2 regions of the Kitasatospora sp. NPDC051853 genome follow, and region 1 is predicted to be linked to the other one. Evidence: riboswitches for the same ligand, from Rfam matches in the RefSeq annotation. Region 1 holds a riboswitch; the other holds the start of a gene.
What was found. Region 1 has a riboswitch for glycine ahead of gcvP (aminomethyl-transferring glycine dehydrogenase). Riboswitches for the same ligand answer to the same signal wherever they lie in the genome.
Positions count from the first base shown of each region.

Region 2: linked by a shared signal. The riboswitch ahead of gcvT (glycine cleavage system aminomethyltransferase GcvT) and the one ahead of gcvP (aminomethyl-transferring glycine dehydrogenase) in region 1 are both predicted to bind glycine.

Region 1 is NZ_JBITBY010000001.1:12,982-16,383, forward strand. It holds gene ACIA8O_RS00070 (PRC and DUF2382 domain-containing protein) at 116-1,141, opposite strand; glycine riboswitch at 1,373-1,472, shown strand; gene gcvP (aminomethyl-transferring glycine dehydrogenase) at 1,711-3,402, shown strand, end outside.
Region 2 is NZ_JBITBY010000011.1:46,579-49,980, reverse strand. It holds gene glyA (serine hydroxymethyltransferase) at 1-13, opposite strand, end outside; gene gcvH (glycine cleavage system protein GcvH) at 101-478, opposite strand; gene gcvT (glycine cleavage system aminomethyltransferase GcvT) at 560-1,669, opposite strand; glycine riboswitch at 1,821-1,924, opposite strand; gene ACIA8O_RS29115 (enhanced serine sensitivity protein SseB) at 2,076-2,885, shown strand; gene ACIA8O_RS29110 (enhanced serine sensitivity protein SseB C-terminal domain-containing protein) at 3,042-3,402, shown strand, end outside.

The DNA of each region.
Region 1 (3,402 bases):
ATACTTCACTGTGTCAAATATTCTCTGGTGAAGCTTTGGCAAAGTGAAGCAGCGCACACCGAAGCAGCGAACGCCGAAGCCGCCCCCGGAGGGGCGGCTTCGGTGTGAGGGTCCGTCAGGACGGGCGCAGGGGCTCGGGGCGGCCGGTGTTCTGCGGGGGCGGGGGAGTGGCGGGAGCGTCCGGGGCGGCGGTGGTGTCGTCGTGGATCTCGACCTGTTCGCGGCGGAGTTCGTCGTGGATGACGGCCTCCTCGGTGTAGCGCTCGACGACCAGGCGGACGCGTTCGATGGGGGCGAGGTACTTGCGGACCACCGGGCGTTCCTCCCGGAGGGTCACCTCCTCGACGGCCTCGGCGATCTCCTGCTCGCTGAGGGCGGCCCGCTCGGCCTCGGTGACCGGGACCCGTTCGACCCGGACCCGTTCCTTGACCACCGGGACCTTGCGTTCCACCGCCTCGGAGGTGACGTACTTGCGCAGTTTCGCGGTGCCCAGCACGTGCCACTCGGTGGTGACGTCCAGGCGCTCCTCGCGGCAGGTGATCTCCACCGGGCCGCTGGGCGCGTTGCCGGGGACGGTGGGGGTGGTGGAGGTGGGGACGGGGGTGGCGGACTCGGCCGGCTTGGTGGTGGTGACCGGGGCGGCGACGGGCATCTCGGTGGTGGCGGTGAAGGCCATCGGAGCGGCCGTCATGGTCGGGGCGGTGGTGGTCGCGTTCACGCTGCTGCTTTCCTTGCTGGTGGTGCCGATGGTGCCGAAGTCGAGGTCCTTGGCGGTGTCCGTGCCGTTGGTGGCGACGGCGGCGGCCGCCACCGGGGCGGCGACGGGCGTGCCGGTGTCCAGGCCGTAGTAGCGGTAGAGCTGGAGCTCCTGCGCGGGGGAGAGGTGCTGGCCGACGCCGAAGTCGGGGGAGTCCTTGATCAGGGACTTGTCGTAGGGGACCCGGAGCTCCTCGCCGGAGAACTCACTGGTGGTCAGCGGGACGAACGCGTCCCGGCCGAAGATCCCGGTGCGGACGGCCGCCCACTCGGGTTCGCCGGTCGCGTCGTCGAGGTAGACCTCGTCGACGGTGCCGATCTTGTCACCGTTCCGGTCGACCGCCTTGTGCCCGATCAGGTCTCGCGGGTCGATGTCGGTCTGCACGCTGTCCTCCAGAGGAGAGGTACGAAAGCCCCTGTGACACTCCGTCAGGGGGCGGTCGGCAGAGCTGCCCGGCCGCACTTCACACGAAAAGCCATCAATCGGACGTCGGCCATTCGAACGCCGCCGTTGGGGAGGGAGATGGGCCGTTCGAGGGCGCGTCGTGAGCGGCCGGAGCGCGCCGGGGGCGCCCGTGATCTGCGACGCGACCGCTGGTACCCTGGGCGCGACTGCCGAGCCCGCTCGGGAGAGTCCCCTCCGCCCCGGCGGAGAAGGGCGCCGAAGGAGCAAACCCTCCCCGGAATCTCTCAGGCATCCGTACCGTGCGGGGTAGGTCACTCTGGAAAGCAGGGCAGGACCGACGGCGAGGGAGCCGGCGGACCCCACCCTCACCGACGGTGCAAGCCGACGGGCGGCCGCGGGCTGCTACGTGCGGGCGAAGCTCTCAGGTACAGATGACAGAGGGGGAGGCCTGACGGGTTCGTGCGTTCGAGGCCCCCGCTGTCCCACGGCGGCGATGGCCGACGGCGTGCGTACCCCCGCCGGTCCGTGACCAGGAGGCCTCGACCCCCATGAACGCCAAGCCGACCCTCACCGAGCTCGAACTCGCGAGCCCGTTCGAGAACCGTCACATCGGCCCCGACGCCGCCGCCCAGGAGAAGATGCTGGCGCACGTCGGCTACGGCTCGCTGGACGAGCTGTCCGACGCCGCGGTGCCGGACGCGATCAAGAGCCTGACCGCCCTCGGCCTCCCCGCCGGCCGGAGCGAGGCCCAGGTGCTCGCCGAGCTGCGCGAGCTGGCCGGACGCAACACCGTCCTCCAGCCGATGATCGGCCTCGGGTACTACGGCACCTTCACCCCGCCGGTGATCCTGCGCAACGTGCTGGAGAACCCGGCCTGGTACACCGCCTACACCCCGTACCAGCCGGAGATCTCGCAGGGCCGCCTGGAGGCGCTGCTCAACTTCCAGACCCTGGTCGCGGACCTGACCGGCCTGGACACCTCCGGCTCCTCGCTGCTCGACGAGGGCACCGCCGCCGCCGAGGCGATGGCGCTGGCCCGCCGCGTCACCAAGGTCAAGGGCGGCGTCTTCCTGGTCGACGCGGACACCCTGCCGCAGACCATCGCGGTGATCGAGACCCGCGCCGAGCCGACCGGTGTCGAGGTGGTCGTCGCCGACCTCTCGGCCGGCATCCCGGCCGAGATCGCCGAGCGCGGCGTCTTCGGCGTGCTGCTCCAGTACCCCGGCGCCACCGGTGAGGTCCGCGACCTCGCCCCGGTGATCGAGCAGGCCCACGGCCTCGGCGCGGTCGTCGCGGTCGCCGCCGACCTGCTGGCCCTCACCCTGCTGAAGTCCCCGGGCTCGCTCGGCGCCGACATCGCCTGCGGCACCTCGCAGCGCTTCGGCGTGCCGATGGGCTTCGGCGGCCCGCACGCCGGCTACCTGGCCGTCAAGGCCGCGTACGCCCGCAACCTGCCCGGCCGCCTGGTCGGCGTCTCGGTCGACGCCGACGGCAACCGCGCCTACCGCCTGGCCCTGCAGACCCGCGAGCAGCACATCCGCCGCGAGAAGGCCACCTCCAACATCTGCACCGCCCAGGTGCTGCTGGCCGTCATGGCCTCCATGTACGCGGTCTACCACGGCCCGGACGGCCTGGCCGAGATCGCCCGCCGCACCCACCGCTACGCGGCCGCGCTGGCCGAGGGCCTGCGCGCCGGCGGCGTGGAGCTGACCAGCGGTCAGTTCTTCGACACCGTCACGGCGAAGGTGCCGGGCAAGGCCGCCGAGATCGCCGCCGCCGCGCGGGCGAACGGCGTGAACCTCTACCAGGCGGACGAGGACACCCTCTCGATCTCCTGCGACGAGACCACCACCCGCGAGCACCTGGCCGCCGTCTGGTCCGCCTTCGGCGTCACCGCCGAGGTCACCGAGACCGCCGACGCGCTGCCCGCCGCGCTGCTGCGCGAGGACGAGTACCTCACCCACCCGGTCTTCCACAGCCACCGCTCGGAGACCGCGATGCTGCGCTACCTGCGCCGCCTCTCGGACCGGGACTACGCGCTGGACCGCGGCATGATCCCGCTGGGCTCCTGCACCATGAAGCTCAACGCCACCACCGAGATGGAGCCGGTCACCTGGCCCGAGTTCGGCCAGCTGCACCCCTTCGCGCCGGTCGACCAGGCCGAGGGCTTCCTCACGCTGATCCGCGGCCTGGAGCAGCAGCTGGTGGAGGTCACCGGCTACGACGCCGTGTCGATCCAG
Region 2 (3,402 bases), on a different contig from region 1:
TCAGGACAGTCATGTTGGGTCTTCCCGTAAGGCGGTGCGGGCAGTGGACCGGGAGGGTGACGGCCGCCGCGCTGCGGCCGTCACCTCGTCTACCAGTGGGTCAGGCGCCGATGAAGGCGTCGTACTCCGCAGCGGTCAGCAGCTTGCCGGTCTCGGCAACCTCGACCTTGAACAGCCAGGCGTCGCCGAACGGGTCGCTGTTGACCGAGGCCGGGTCGTCGATGACGGCCTGGTTGATCTCGGTCACCGTGCCGGTGACGGGCGAGAACAGGTCGCTGACCGACTTGGTGGACTCGAGCTCGCCACAGGACTCACCGGCGGTGATCTCGTCGCCGACCTCGGGCAGCTGGACGTAGACGATGTCACCCAGGGCGTCGGCGGCGTGCTTGGTGATGCCGACCGTCGCGACCGCACCGCTCTCGGCGGTGGTCAGCCACTCGTGCTCCTCGGTGTACTGCAGGTTCGTGGGGTTGCTCATGACGTCATTCTCCAGGATCGCAAGAGGGTAGGGCGAAGCCGTCCGCTGAGCGGACCGGGGGTTTCGAAAGGTGACGAGGGGTCAGCGGGCGCGCTTGTAGAACGGCAGCGCCACGACCTCGACCGGCTCGTGCTTGCCGCGCACGTCGACCGCGACCGCGCTGCCGGGGGCGGCGTGCGCCGCGTCCACGTAGGCGATGGCGATCGGCTTGCCCAGGGTGGGGGAGGGGGCGCCGGAGGTGATCCGCCCGATCGGGGTGCCGTCCGCGCTGACGACCGCGTACTCGGCGCGCGGGACGCGCTTGCCGTCCGAGACCAGGCCGACCAGCTTGCGCGGCGGGTTGGACTCGGCCTGCACCGCGGCGGCCTCCAGGGCCTTGCGGCCGACGAAGTCGCCCTCCTTCTCGAACTTCACCACGCGGCCGAGGCCGGCGTCGAAGGGGGTCAGCTCGGTGGAGAGCTCGTGGCCGTACAGCGGCATGCCGGCCTCCAGGCGCAGCGTGTCGCGGCAGGAGAGGCCGCAGGGCACCAGGCCCGCGTCGGCGCCGGCCTCGGTCAGCGCGTTCCACAGGTGCTCGGCGTCGGCCGGGGCGCAGAAGACCTCGAAGCCGTCCTCACCGGTGTAGCCGGTGCGGGCCAGCCAGACCTCCTTGCCCGCGACGGTGGCGGGCAGCAGGGCGTAGTACTTGAGGCCGGGCAGGTCGGCGTCGGTGACGGAGGCGAGGATGCCGTTGGCCTCCGGGCCCTGGACCGCGAGCAGCGCGTAGGCGTCCCGGTCGTCGCGGACCTCGGCGTCGAAGCCGGCCGCGCGCTCGGTCAGCGCGTCCAGCACGACCTGGGCGTTGGAGGCGTTGGCCACCACCATGTACTCGGACTCGCCGGTCCGGTAGACGATCAGGTCGTCCAGGATGCCGCCGTCCTCGCGGCAGATCATGGTGTAGCGGGCGCGCAGCACGCCGAGCGCGGAGATGTGGCCGACCAGCGCGTAGTCGAGCAGCTCGCCGGCCTGCGGGCCGGTCACGGTGATCTCGCCCATGTGCGAGAGGTCGAAGAGGCCGGCCTTGGTGCGGACGGCGAGGTGCTCCTCGCGCTCGCTGCCGTAGCGCAGCGGCATGTCCCAGCCGGCGAAGTCGGTCATGGTGGCACCGAGGGAGCGGTGCAGTGCGTCGAGCGCGGTCAGGCGAGGGGACATGGCGACGGGACTCCTTGGCCGGAAACGGGCATGCGGGGGTGGAGTCTCCCCGTCTGTCGTCACAACCTGAGAGCTTCACCGCCCATCCAAGGATGGCGGCTTGCACCGTGGGTGGGCGCACGGCGCGGCCGTGTCCACTTTCCAGATCTGCCTCGCCCGTGCGGTAGGGGTGCCTGAGAGATTCCGGGGAGGACTTGCTCCTTCGGCGCCGGCCCAGCGCACACGGCGCACTCCGGACTCTCCCGCGCGGGTTCGAGCGGCCAGTGTGAAGTTGTCGAGCGCGCTCATCATGGCACGAGACCGGACCGCGACGGGAGAGGGGTCCGCCCCGTGGGTCAGGTCCGCCCCCGGAGCACGCCACCTGGCCCTAGGCTTGGGGCCGCACAGCTACAGAGGGGCGCGACCGATGAACCAGCCGGGCGATACCGGAGTGCAGGGGTGGGCCGAGCCCGGGAGTGCGCCGGCCGGGGGGAGTTGGCCGGTCAACGAGTTGGAGCAGGTGCTGACGGCCGCGCTGGGGGATCCGGGGGCGACGCCGCGGGTGATCGAGGTGCTGGCGCGCAGCCAGGTCTGGATCCCGCTGCCGGCCGGGGCCGACCCGCAGGGGGAGGGGCTGGACCTGCCGACCATCGAGCTGGCCGGGTCCCCGTACGTGCCGGTGTTCTCCTCGCAGGAGCTCTTCCTCCAGATCGCGCCGGGCGTGCCGTTCGCGGTGGCCCCGGCCTGGGAGTTCGCCCGGGGCCTGCCGATCGGGGTCGGGATCGCGGTCAACCCGGAGGCGCCGGTGGGCATCCCGGTGCCGCCGGAGGGGGTCGGCGAGCTGCGCCGCGGGCCGCTCGCGGAGCGCTGGGAGCAGCAGCCCGAGGGCGGTGCCCGGGTGGCGCTGCGGGAGCCGGAGCCGGCCGAGGAGCCGTACGCCTTCCTCGGTGCCGCGATCACCGAACTGGCCGAGCTGCCCGGGGTCCTGACGGCCCGTCGGGCGCTGGCCGGGGTGGAGCTGGACGCCCCGGTGCTGTTCGTCGGGGTGCAGCTGGACCCGGCCTGGCCGGCCGACCCGGGGCAGGTCAACGAGGCGCTCGGCCGGGCGCTCGGAACCATGCCGCCGCCGTGGGGCGTCCACCTGGTGCTGCTCGACCTGGTCGCCGACCCGGTGGTGGAGTGGATGCTCACCCGGGTCCGCCCGTTCTACGTCAGGTCCGGCGCGGTCCCGGTCTGAGCCGGGTGGGGGGGCCGGACCGACCACCGAACCGTTACGCGCCGGTACGGGGCGGCGGTATGACGGCTGTCGGGCCGGGCCAATAGGCTTCCCCCGACAGACCACGTACGGCCACGGTCGGCCGAGGGCGAGACGGGACGGCGGGCGGAGCACGGCATGAGCGCGGGAGCGGCGGCAGACGGCGCGATCGAGCGCGCCCTCGGCGAGGTCGCGCCGGAGCGCTACGACGCCTACGAGCGGCTGCTGGGGGCGCTCGCGGGCGGCAGGGTCTGGATGCTGCTCTGGCACGGGCAGCCGGGGAGCCCGGACGCCCAGTACGGGAACATGGAGATCGGCGGGCACGGCTACGCCCCCGCCGTCACCTCGCCCGAGCAGCTGGCGCTCTGCGGCTGGACCAGGAGCCACGAGGTGATCTCCGGGATGGAGATCGCCAACGCGCTGTACCGGACCCGCTGGGGCCTGTGGCTCAATCCGCACGTCCCCGGTGGCGGGGTCGGGGTGCCCTGGGCCGACCTGC